2 linked regions of the Hahella sp. HNIBRBA332 genome follow. The protein of the gene in region 2 interacts with the protein of the main gene of each other region in a pairwise test. Links are inferred from orthologs where the notes say so. Each region holds a gene or a part of one and is shown on either strand. Other genes may lie near its edges.

Region 1 (6,212 bases), 4.6 Mb from region 2 along the record:
TGACGATATTGTTTTTACGATCTTGCATTTTGGCTACGTCAACGGAGACGTCTTTCGCCATGATGCCATGGGTTTCAAAGTCGTGTTTGGCTTCTTCGAATTTGTGTGAAGACTCCAGCAGCGCTTTGGAAGGAATACATCCCACGTTCAGACAGGTGCCGCCAAATACTGGCTTACCTGCATCGTTACTCCATTTTTCCACGCACGCCGTTTTCAATCCGAGCTGCGCCGCGCGAATCGCAGCGACATATCCACCGGGACCCGCACCGATGACGATTACGTCGAATTTATCTGCCATATTACTTTCCAATTCTTAGTTATAGGTACATAAAAGGTTTTCCGGCAATACCCCTCCGCAACCGCGCGGAGGGAGCATGACGCGCCGGAAAACTCGGCGGCGAAAGCGCTGAATTAAAGATCCAGCAGAATCCGCGCAGGATCTTCCAGCAGATCCTTGATAGTCACCAAAAACTGTACCGCTTCCTTACCATCGATCATGCGGTGGTCGTATGACAGCGCCAGGTACATCATCGGCAGAATCACCACTTGGCCGTTTACAGCCATCGGACGCTCCTGGATCTTGTGCATTCCCATAATGGCGGTTTGCGGCGGGTTCAGGATCGGCGTGGACATCAATGAACCGAAAACGCCGCCATTGGAAATGGTGAACGTTCCGCCGGTCATATCCTCGATAGCCAGCTTGCCGTCGCGCGCCTTCTTGCCGAAGTCGCCGATGGTGGACTCAATTTCCGCCAGACCCATCTGATCCGCATCGCGCAGGATAGGCACAACCAGGCCACGCTCAGTGGATACTGCTACGCCAACGTCCTGATAACCGTGGTAAACGATGTCGTTGCCATCAATAGAAGCGTTCACAGCGGGGAAACGCTTCAACGCTTCGCATGCCGCTTTAACGAAGAAGGACATGAAGCCCAGTTTCACGCCGTTATGACGCTTCTCGAACAGATCTTTATATTGCTTACGCAGATCCATGATCGGCTTCATGTTGACTTCGTTGAAGGTAGTCAGCATTGCAGAGTTATGCTGAGCTTCCAGCAGACGACGCGCGATGCTTGCGCGCAGACGAGTCATCGGCACACGCTTCTCAGGGCGCGCTCCCGCTGGAGATTCGATAGCAGGCATAGTCGGCGCCGCTGCAGGCTGAGCGGAGGACTTCACTTCAGCGGTAACGCTGGTAGTGTTGGAAGACAAGTGGTTAATCACGTCTTCCTTGGTCACTCTGCCGCCTTTACCTGTGCCTTGAATGTCGGAAGGATTCAGATTGTTCTCTTCCGCCATTTTACGCGCGGATGGGCTCAGAATCGCTTCCTGACCAGACTTGGCTTCAGTCGCCGCAGGAGCTGCCTGTGGCTTTTCTTCCGCCGTAGCAGGCGCCGCCGTTCCAGCCGCGCCCTCTTTAAATACTGCAATAACTTCTTCGCTAAGCACCGTCTCGCCTTCGCCTTTGAGAACTTTCTCAATGACGCCGGCTGCAGGCGCTACAACCTCGAGCACCACTTTATCCGTCTCGATATCGACCAGTAGCTCGTCCCTAGCCACGGATTCCCCAGGTTTTTTATGCCAAGTCGCCACTACGCCGTCCGCAACGGATTCTGGGAAAGTAGGAGCTTTGATTTCGATCGCCATCTTTTATCCTTTGTACTAACTAAGCGCCTGTTTAAATAGTAAAGGCATCGTTAACTAATTTAGCTTGCTCTTCCGCATGGACATGGCCATAGCCCGCAGCAGGAGCGGCGGAGCCCGGACGTCCAGCGTACTCGAGGTAGAGTTTCGGGTGCGTCTTCGCGAGGACGTTACGCATATGGTGCTGACTGCAGTACCAGGCGCCCTGGTTCATTGGCTCTTCCTGACACCAGACGATATTGGTCAACTTCTTGTACGCAGACAAAACTTCTTCCAAGTCGTCTTCGGGGAACGGGTACAACTGCTCTATGCGGATAATCGCCACGTCCTGTATGTTTTCATTACGACGCTTATCCAACAAGTCGTAATACACCTTACCGCTACACATAATGACCCGACGAACCTGCTTCGGATCGATATGGTCGTCGATCTCGCCAAGGACGGTGTGGAAGTGACCTTCGGCAAGCTCCTCAACCGTAGAGACCGCGTCTTTATGGCGCAGCAGACTCTTCGGACTCATCGCCACCAGAGGCTTACGCAGCGGACGCTTAACCTGACGACGCAGCATATGGAATACCTGCGCAGGGGTAGTCGGCACGCAGACTTGGATATTGTGCTCAGCGCACAACTGCAGGTAACGCTCCAGACGCGCTGAGGAGTGCTCCGGTCCCTGCCCTTCATAGCCGTGCGGCAGCAACATGGTCAGACCGCATAGACGGCCCCACTTATGCTCGCCACTGGTGATGAACTGGTCGATAACCACCTGGGCGCCGTTAGCGAAGTCGCCGAACTGAGCCTCCCAGATCACCAGCGTTTTCGGGTTGGTGGTGGCGTAGCCATATTCGAACGCCAACACCGCCTCTTCAGAGAGGTAGGAGTCGTAAATGTCGAATACGGGCTGCCCTTCCGCCAAATGCTGCAACGGAATATGCAAACCACCGTCCTTCTGATTGTGAAGAACCGCATGTCGATGAGAGAAAGTGCCGCGGCCAACATCCTGACCGGTAAGACGTATGCTATGGCCTTCATGCAACAAGGTCGCATACGCCATAACTTCTGCATATCCCCAGTTCACCGGCATGGCGCTTTGGGTCATTTTCTTGCGGTCTTCCAAGATTTTGGAGACCTGACGCTGAGGCACGAATCCGTCGGGCAGCACATCCATTTTTCGGCCGAGCTTCTGCAGCGTTTTCAGACTGATGCCAGTCTTGCACTTGGCTGTCCATTGGTGGCCCAGGTAGGGAGACCAGTCAACAAACAACTCTTTATTAGGCTCTTTCACCAAGCTTTTAACGACGTGTTCGCCTTTATCCAGCAAATCACGATATTCGTTTTCCAGGCGAGCGGATTCTTCCTCGGTGATAACGCCTTCGTTAATCAACCGCTGAGCGTAAATCTGGCGGGTGGTTGGCAGGCTTTTGATGCACTGATACATCAACGGCTGAGTCGCAGAAGGCTCATCCGCTTCGTTGTGTCCGCGGCGGCGGTAGCACAACAGGTCGATAACCACATCTTTCTTGAAAGTGTTGCGGTAATCCATCGCCACCTGTGTAACGAACAGAACCGCTTCCGGATCATCGCCGTTAACGTGGAAAATTGGCGCTTGGACCATTTTCGCAACGTCAGTGCAATACTCGGTGGAGCGCGCGTCTTCACGGCGGTGAGTAGTGAAACCGACCTGGTTATTAATGATGATGTGGACAGTGCCGCCAACGCCGTAGCCACGGGTTTGGCTCATCTGGAACGTTTCCATGACGACGCCCTGGCCAGCGAACGCCGCGTCGCCGTGCATGATGACAGGCACAACTGCATCACCGCCGGTATCGTCACGACGATCCTGACGCGCTCTTACAGAGCCTTCCACCACCGGAGAAACGATTTCCAGGTGCGAAGGATTGAACGCCAACGCCAAGTGAACTTCGCCGCCCGGAGTCAGAACGTTGGAAGAAAAGCCCTGGTGATACTTCACGTCGCCGGAGCCTTCATCCAACAGACGCTTGCCTTCGAATTCGTCAAACAAGGCTTTGGGGTTTTTGCCCAAGGTGTTGACCAACACGTTGAGACGGCCACGGTGCGCCATACCGATAACGATTTCTTTGGCGCCGTAGCTTCCCGCTCTCTGAATCAATTCATCCAGCAAAGGAATCAAGCTCTCGCCGCCTTCAAGGCCAAAGCGCTTGGTGCCTGGATAACGCGAAGATAAGTATTTTTCAAGACCTTCCGCCGCACTCAATCTTTCCAATAGGTGATAGCGACGCTCTTTCTCATAAACAGGATGCGAGCGCACTGATTCAAGACGCTGCTGAACCCAGCGTTTTTCTTCAGTGTTAACGATATGCATGTATTCAGCGCCGACGGTATCGCAGTAGGTAAACTCCAAACCACGAATAATCTCGCCGAACGTCATGGTCTCTACGCCGAAGCACAATGAGCCGGTCTGAAATACAGTATCCAGGTCCGCTCGGGTCAAGCCGTGATATTCCAACTCCATGTCCGCGATATGCTCGCGCACCATCAGGTTGAGAGGATCCAGTTTGGCTTTCTGATGTCCACGAAAACGGTAGGTGTTAATCAGCTGCAGCACCTTGACCTGCTTACGTTCGTGCTCGGTGCTGACCAATGATGTTGGGCTGGCTTCGACAGCCGCTGCGCGTCTGCGTGACAGTTTCAGGAACTGTTCTTTAATGACGGAGTGAGGAATATCCTGACTGGGTAGTCCTTCCTCTTTTGGCAGTTTGTCGAAATACTCACGCCAGGCCTGGGGTATGCCGTTAGGATCGGTGAGATAGGTCTCATAGAGTTGCTCAACATAGGCAAAGTTCCCACCTGCCAAATGGGAAGTCCGCCACAGCTGCTCCATCGTGCTTTCGTGCATATAGCTCGCCTTGGTTGCATCAGGGAACTATCTGCTTAAGGCCACTGATTACGGCTCGTTCCAGCGTCGCAAAGGCGTGCCAAACCACAGATAGCGCAGAGGACATCTGCATAACCCCGTAGGTTTACAACAGTAAACCACCCCGTCCGATTGAAGGAGGGAGTGGATTTCCTACCAGTTCAGTTTGTTTATGTCGCACGCATGTTTTGCAACACGCGGGCGCTATTAGCTTCTTAGTATAGACAGCTAATTCAGCAACGACCGTAACAGTGTAATTTTTTAAATTATAGTTTTAAGTAGCACGCTGTAAGAGCATATTGCGTATGTGGCCGATGGCTCTGGTTGGATTCAGACCTTTCGGGCATACACTTACGCAATTCATGATTCCCCGGCAGCGGAATACGCTGAACGGGTCGTCGAGATTCGCCAATCTTTCTTCGGTAGAAGTGTCGCGACTGTCAACCAGGAATCTGTATGCCTGCAACAAGCCTGCGGGACCAACGAACTTATCTGGGTTCCACCAGAACGACGGGCATGAAGTAGAACAGCACGCACATAGAATACATTCATACAGGCCGTCCAGCTTTTCACGCTCTTCGGGTGACTGCAATCGCTCAATCGCCGGAGGCGGATTGTCATTCACCAGGAATGGCTTAATTTTCTCGTACTGCTTGTAGAAAATCGCCATATCCACAACTAGGTCGCGAATAACCGGCAACCCTGGCAACGGACGCAAAATCAGCTTGTTGTTCTTCACCACCTGAGAAAGAGGAGTGATGCACGCCAAGCCGTTTTTGCCGTTCATGTTCATGCCGTCAGAGCCGCACACGCCCTCACGGCATGAGCGACGATACGCCAGGGTCGGATCTTTTTCTTTCATCAGTCCCAGCACGTCCAGAACCATCAGGTCCTTGCCCGCAGGAACTTCCAGCTCCACATCCTGCATGAAGGGAGCTTCGTCAACTTCCGGATTATAACGATAGATGCTTACCAACATAACTCTGTCTCCCCAACGACACTAGTAACTACGAGCTTTCGGAGGAAATGGCTCCACAATTTTAGGCGCAAAGTTCACTTCCCGTTTGCTTACCCGCTTGTCCAGAGGGAAGTAGAGAGAGTGCTTCAACCAATTGTCGTCATCCCGTTCTGTGTAGTCGTTACGGGCGTGCGCTCCGCGGCTTTCCTTTCTTTCTTCAGCCGCAACAGCTGTCGCATAAGCGACTTCGTACAGGTTATCCAGCTCTAAAGCTTCGATACGAGCGGTATTGAACGCCATGCTCTTATCTTCAAGCACTGTGTTCTTCACGCGACCGCCCAACTCTTCCAGCAGTTTCAGACCTTTCTGCATGCTTTCGCCATCACGGAATACACCGAAATATAGCTGCATTGTGTTCTGCAGGTCTTTACGTACTTCCGCCACTTTTTCGGAGCCAGAGCCGCTGTTCAGTCTGTCCAGTCGCGCCATGGTCGCGTCGATATCGGATTCGGATGCGTCATCCACGCCATAGCCGTCTTTCAACATCTTCTCGATGTGAAGTCCCGCTGCACGACCAAATACAACCAAATCCAACAGCGAGTTGCCGCCCAGACGGTTTGCGCCATGCACGGATACGCATGCGACTTCGCCGCAGGCGAACAGGCCGTCTATAACCTTGTCGTTGCCGTTTGCATCTTGAGTCAGCGCCTGACCACC
Region 2 (6,077 bases):
CACATCCAGCTGCAGATCCTTGCGATATGCGATGACCTGGATACGACGATTGGCGAGGTCCGACACATACATGAGCGCTTTCGTGGGATGTGGGCAGAGGCGGAAGGGCATGTTGAAACGGCCGGGTGTCCTGCCCGGCCCTCCGAATACCGCCAGCACCTCGCTGAGGTAAGGATTCATGATCACCAGACGATTGTTTCCGGTGTCCGCGATCCATACGCGTCGGTGGCGATCCACCGCCAGACCGACCGGCGAATTGAAGGTAAATTCAGGATGGGTGGCGAGAACGAAAGGCGTGGCGGTGGTTGGGGCGGTTTCAGTATGACCAAGCGAAGAGCGATAACTCAGCAGCATGACGAGCTCCCTTTCTGACTGAGCGATACAGTCGGTTTCCGCCCTGACTGCCCGATGTGCAAATCACATCACGGCGGCGGCAGAAACCATTTTCCCTCTGCGACCAGCTCATTCAGCGCACTTTCCAGATCATTGAGCAACTTGGCTGCGTGATCACGCTTCTTGCTCACCACGAAACGCGCGTCCAGAGAGGACAAACGTTTGCGACGCAGGTCCTGGACCGGCTGTTTCTTCAACTCCAGCCGCATAGGTCCATCATAGTTTAGTAGATAATCGCAACGTTTCACTTTGAGCATGCCAATGGCTTGAGCATGGTTGAATGCGGAGCAATCACGGATCCGGTTGACCGGGTCGCGGAGAAAACGGATGGCGCCGCCGTAACTGAATCCGTGTAGCAGGACCACGCTTTCTCCTACCAAGTCTTCAATGTGGTTGATGGTCTTCTTATCGCCTTGCCAATAGGCGTTGAGCTCGATCCGGGCGACGATGGAATCGCCGACCAGAGTGGTTCCGGTGAATTCCGGCAAGGTGGAGAGCCCGATCCAAAGATCAATCTTACCGTCCGCTAATTCAATGGCCATGCGTCGGGTAGGGCGGGAGACGGCGCGCCAGGAATAGTGTCTTTTTTCCATGAGCATGCGCGCGAGATCGATCAGGTAACCTTCCGGTTTCCCCTCCTCATTGGTGAAGAAAACAGGCGGGAATTCGATGTAGCCGATGACGACTTCTTTATTTTCCGCGAGCAGATCGTGAACATCAACGTTGGCGGAGATGGGCGATGAGATCCATGCCAGGATTCCCGAAAGCAACAACGTAAACAGGCGGTGAAAGGTGTTCAAGATAACTCACATTGAATGCTTAAGCGTTCAGCTTATGCTCGGTTTTTATTCCTTCAAAACACAGGAGCGAATCCTGCAGCGAAAGTCCTGTTCGCAGTCGTCAATGCGTTAGTCTCAGCCGAACGGAATGCAAGTTCCGGCGGCTGATGCGGGCGTTTGGCCCCTCTGACGGTCTGCCTGAACAATGCTATAAAGCATAGCATTGTTGCGGGCAAACAATAGCGGCGGATTAGCCGTCGGATTTTTCAGCTTTGACTGACAGCAGCTCAACTTCGAACAACAGTGTTTCGTTCGGGCCGATGCGACCGTTGCCGCCAGGACCGTAAGCCAGCTTGGCGGGGATGAAAAGCTGCCACTTGGCGCCGGGCTTCATTAACTGCAGCGCTTCAGTCCAGCCAGGAATAACGCCGTTAACCGGGAAGGATACAGGCTCGCCGCGTTGTACGGAGCTGTCGAATACTTCGCCATTGATCAGGCTGCCGGTGTAATGAACTTCAACGGTGTCTTGCGCTTTGGGGCTGTCGCCTTCACCAGCCTTCAACACTTTGTACTGCAGACCGCTGTCAGTGGTGACGATGCCTTCTTTCTTGGCGTTGTCGGCCAGGAAGGTATCGCCTTTCTTGGCGTTTTCCTCAGCCAGCTTCTCGAACTGCTCCATTTGCTTTTTCTGCATGGCCTGCTGATATTGCTGAACCTGCGCGGAGATCTCCTCGTCGGTCATCAGAGAAGGCTTGCCTGCGTATGCGTCGGCAACGCCTTTGGTGAAGCTTTCGATATCCAGCTCAGGCATGGAGTCCGCCAGACGACGACCGAACATTTGACCAAAGCTGTAGCCGGTTTTTTGCGCGTCGTTAGTGAGCTTTTCCGTTTCCGCATGGACTGCGACAGGCAAAGATAACGCCACAGCGCATAGCAGACCGCTCATGCTGGCTAACGCTTTTTTCATAATTATTCCTCAAAAAAATTAGATGGATTGGCAGTATAAAGCGCTTTAAGGTACAGCTTTTTGGCGCACCGCGCTAGGGGATGTCAACGCCGGGATCCAGCCGGATCCCGGGCCTGGTTCACAGTTCTAACCGCCGTTGACTTGCTGCAACTGTTTGTTGCGTTCATTCATGAGGTCGCGCACCGCCTTGGCTTCATCCATGATGTTCAGCGCGCGCTCGAAACTGAGGGTATCTTTGTTTTCCGCTTCCTCCAGAGTCTTGCGAGTATCGGGAGGCAGCGCGTCGCGAGGAGAACCGGTGGCGACTTGGCGCTCTTCCTTCTTCTCCGTGGGGACGGACTGAATAACGTTGGTTTTGTTGCTTACAGTTATGACGTCCACGTTGACGCCTTCGGGGGGTGGGGCGTCGCTGTATTGCAGCACGCCTTCAGCGTCGCGCCATTTGTATACCTGACGCACCACTTCCTGCTCTGGCAGCTTTTTGTCCATGGTCATCAGCGTTGGCGTTTCGGTTCCTTCCGGTAAGGGCAGTCGCCACATGGGCGAACCTGTCTTATCTTTAATAAAAAAGGGCAGGGCGAGAGCGACCCCAAGCGAGGCCAATGTCAGAAATCGAAAAATCCACTTCAAAGGTTTACATCTCCATAACCAGACTGGCGGCCACTAAATTCAATTGCGCCTGATTCACTTCCTGCGCGTCATTGAGACGGGAGAAGTAATCAAGCAGATTGCGACGGCAAAGAGCAACCGTTTCCACCGCTTCCTGCGGCGCTGATAAATCCTCTTTCCCCGTACCTGATAGTAAAGCATATATAAGCGATATTTCGTAGCGTTCAGCCGCCAGTTCCAACTGGAGAATGCGCTGCCTGAGCGCGTTTTGGCGGCAGTTTTGTTTATTCAGCGCGTTGCGTGCGGTTCGCAGCGGTAGAACAATTTTTGTGCGCCAGGAATCAATGGCGCTGAAATCGCTGGCGGGGTTAAAGCGACGTTGACGCAAGGCGAGCCAGCCGCAGGCGAGCAGCAGGTTCACGTCGGCGTCAAACTGGTTTTGCCATTGCAGACAGATTTTCTGAGTTTGCGGGTTTGCATAGCGCGCCAGAGCATAATCCCAAAGTGGGTTGTCCAGAGGAGGCGGGTCGCCTTGAGCCGGCTTTTCGGAAGCTCCGGACCGCGGTCTGTCAGAGGCGTTTTCGCTCATAGAAAACTCTTTAATGAATCGATGGCAAGCGTGCTAAAATCCGCCGCCATGTTAAGTCTAAATCAGCTATCGATCCAACGTTCCGGCCAGTATCTGCTGGAAAACGCCACTGTCACCGTTACGGCGCGCAGCCGCGTCGCTATTGTCGGCCCTAACGGTTGTGGTAAATCCACTTTGTTCAGCCTTATTTTGGGTGAAATCGGCTCTGACTCGGGGGACATTTCCTTTCCAGGCGGAACCCGTATCTCCCACATGGCTCAGGAGACGCCCGCGCTGAATTGCTCCGCGCTGGACTTTGTTCTCGACGGCGATAAGCGGTTGCGTCAATTACAGGCCGAGCTGGCGCTGGCGGAGCAGGCGGACGACGGCGTCGCCACCGCGCGGTTGCACCATGAGCTTGACCTGATCGACGGATATAGCGCCGAAGTACGCGCACGTCGTCTGCTGGAAGGTCTGGGCTTCCCCACGCACTGGCATGCGCGTACGGTTGGAGAGTTTTCCGGCGGCTGGCGAATTCGACTCAACCTGGCGCAGGCGCTGATGTGTCCATCCGAATTGTTGTTGCTGGACGAGCCCACCAACCACTTGGACTTGGATGCTCTGGTCTGGCTGGAGAACTGGCTGCTGCGTTATCAGGGTACGCTGCTGTTTATTTCCCACGACCGTGACTTCATTGATCATCTGGCGACCCACGTGTTGCACTATGATCAGCGCTCATTGATGCTTTACGCTGGAGGCTATAGTCAGTTCGAAGAAGCGCGAGCAATGCGGCTGGCGCAACAGCAAGCGCTGTATGTGAAGCAGCAGGCCCGTATCGCCGAGATCCAGTCTTTTGTGCGGCGCTTTGGCGCTAAAGCAACCAAGGCGAAGCAAGCGCAGAGTCGATTGAAAGAATTGGAGCGTATGGAGCTGATCGCAGCGGCGCACGTGGATTCGCCGTTCAGCTTTTCTCTACCGTGCAGCGATAAGATTTCCAGCCCGTTGCTGGTGGTGGATGACGGAGGCTTGGGGTATGGCGCCGAGCCCGTTTTGCAGCACGTAAATCTGACTCTGTTGCCCGGGGCCAGATTGGGCGTGCTCGGCGCTAACGGCGAAGGTAAATCGACCCTGATCAAAACGCTGGCGGGGCAATTGCCGTTGATCTCCGGTCGACGGGTAGGGGGCGAGCACTTGCGGGTTGGATACTTTGCTCAGCACCAGTTGGAAGCCCTGGACCCTGAAGCAACGCCGATGCAGCATTTACAAAAAGCCAGGCCGCAGGCGTCGGAGCAGGAAATTCGCAATTTCCTGGGAGGATTTGGCTTTCCGGGTGAACAAGCCGCTGGAGACATCAAAAACTTTTCCGGCGGCGAGCGGGCGCGTCTGGCGTTGGCGTTGATCGCCTGGAACAAGCCCAACCTGTTATTGCTCGACGAACCCACCAACCACCTGGACCTGGATATGCGTCACGCTCTGAACATGGCGCTGCAGGAATATCCTGGCGCGGTCATTGTCGTGTCTCACGATAGACACCTGTTGCGGGCGATGGCGGATCAGTTCGTCTGGGTGCATGGCGGCCGCATGGAGCCCTATAACGGCTCCCTGGAAGACTACGAAAAAGAATTGTTAAGCCGTCTGCGGGCGAATCAACCGGAAGCGGTGAAAAGCGATGCTTCCGCCGAGGAGGAAGCGCAGGAAAGCGCCGAGGATCGCAAGCGCCGTAAGCGGGAAGAAGCGGAAAAAAGGCAGCGTTTAAGCCCGCTGCGAAAAAAAATAGCTACACTGGAAGCTGAGATAGAAAAGTTGCAGGGCAAACTGCAGGAAATCGAAGCGCAACTAGGAGAAGGAGACCTTTACGAGGACCAAAACAAGGAACAACTGAAAGCGCTTCTGGAATCCCAGCGGGTGAACCGCCAAAGTCTGACTGAGGCGGAAGAAAACTGGCTGGAGCTAAATGAGGAGTTGGAAGGACTGCTCTGATCGGCCTATCTCTCTATGCGTATATATGCCTATAGACCGCTTCGCCGCTACGGAGTTTAGTTAGAGTCCTTGCAACCACGATAATCACAATATATTCGCAAGGAGTATTCCCATGAAACTGTGGAAACGCACCCTGACCGGGCTGGCAGTCGGCCTGTGTCTCTCCTCCGCTCTTCAAGCCGCTGAAACCATCAAAATCGGTATCGCAGGACCCCAATCCGGGTCAGTCGCCCAATATGGCGAAATGCAGTTTAACGGCGTGCACGCCGCCATTGACCTGATCAACAAAGCAGGAGGCGTCAAGGGCAAAATGCTGGAAGCAGTTGAATATGACGACGCTTGCGAACCCAAGCAGGCTGTGGCGGTCGCCAACAAAGTCGTCAACGATGGCGTGCGGTATGTGGTTGGACACTTGTGCTCCGGTTCCACCCAGCCCGCCACCGACGTTTATGAAGACGAAGGCATTCTGGCGGTGACCTGCTCCACCAACCCCTCAATTACCGAACGCGGTTTCCGCTACATATTCCGCACCATCGGTTTGGACTCTGCACAAGGGCCTACCGCCGGTAAATATATCGCTGAACATCTCAAGCCCAAGCGCGTGGCGGTGATTCACGACAAACAACAGTATGGCGAGGGCATCGCCAGCTCTGTAAAAAGCACGCTGGAAAGCATGGGCGTCAATGTCGTCGCGTTTGAAGGCGTCACCGCTGGCGATAAAGACTTCTCCTCTTTGATAGCGAAGCTGAAAAAAGAGAACGTGGATCTGGTTTACTACGGT

The links. The genes of interacting proteins can lie anywhere in the genome.
Region 1: the proteins of O5O45_RS24050 (region 2) and O5O45_RS03990 interact in binary tests that used the Escherichia coli proteins (3 or more experiments, as listed by UniProt). The link is inferred for Hahella sp. HNIBRBA332 from one-to-one orthologs.

Annotation. Positions count from the first base shown.
Region 1 is NZ_CP132203.1:833,859-840,070, reverse strand. What follows is about bases 1,479-4,827. They hold O5O45_RS03990 (2-oxoglutarate dehydrogenase E1 component), read right to left. Parts: upstream 4,520-4,827; coding sequence 1,679-4,519; downstream 1,479-1,678. Other genes in these bases: O5O45_RS03985 (succinate dehydrogenase iron-sulfur subunit), read right to left, coding at 4,812-4,827; odhB (2-oxoglutarate dehydrogenase complex dihydrolipoyllysine-residue succinyltransferase), read right to left, coding at 1,479-1,647. Also shown: lpdA (dihydrolipoyl dehydrogenase), read right to left, coding at 1-298; more of odhB, read right to left, coding at 412-1,478; more of O5O45_RS03985, read right to left, coding at 4,828-5,516; sdhA (succinate dehydrogenase flavoprotein subunit), read right to left, coding at 5,538-6,212. UniProt on the Escherichia coli protein: E1 component of the 2-oxoglutarate dehydrogenase (OGDH) complex which catalyzes the decarboxylation of 2-oxoglutarate, the first step in the conversion of 2-oxoglutarate to succinyl-CoA and CO(2).
Region 2 is NZ_CP132203.1:5,434,584-5,440,660, reverse strand. Bases 2,952-5,840 are described here. They hold O5O45_RS24050 (ABC-F family ATP-binding cassette domain-containing protein), read left to right. Parts: upstream 2,952-3,385; coding sequence 3,386-5,296; downstream 5,297-5,840. Other genes in these bases: O5O45_RS24045 (branched-chain amino acid ABC transporter substrate-binding protein), read left to right, coding at 5,409-5,840; O5O45_RS24055 (TIGR02444 family protein), read right to left, coding at 2,952-3,337. In the rest of the region: O5O45_RS24075 (NHL repeat-containing protein), read right to left, coding at 1-354; O5O45_RS24070 (substrate-binding periplasmic protein), read right to left, coding at 423-1,193; O5O45_RS24065 (FKBP-type peptidyl-prolyl cis-trans isomerase), read right to left, coding at 1,423-2,139; O5O45_RS24060 (DUF4124 domain-containing protein), read right to left, coding at 2,266-2,769; more of O5O45_RS24055, read right to left, coding at 2,774-2,951; more of O5O45_RS24045, read left to right, coding at 5,841-6,077. UniProt on the Escherichia coli protein: Genetic data indicate it may be involved in ribosome assembly or function.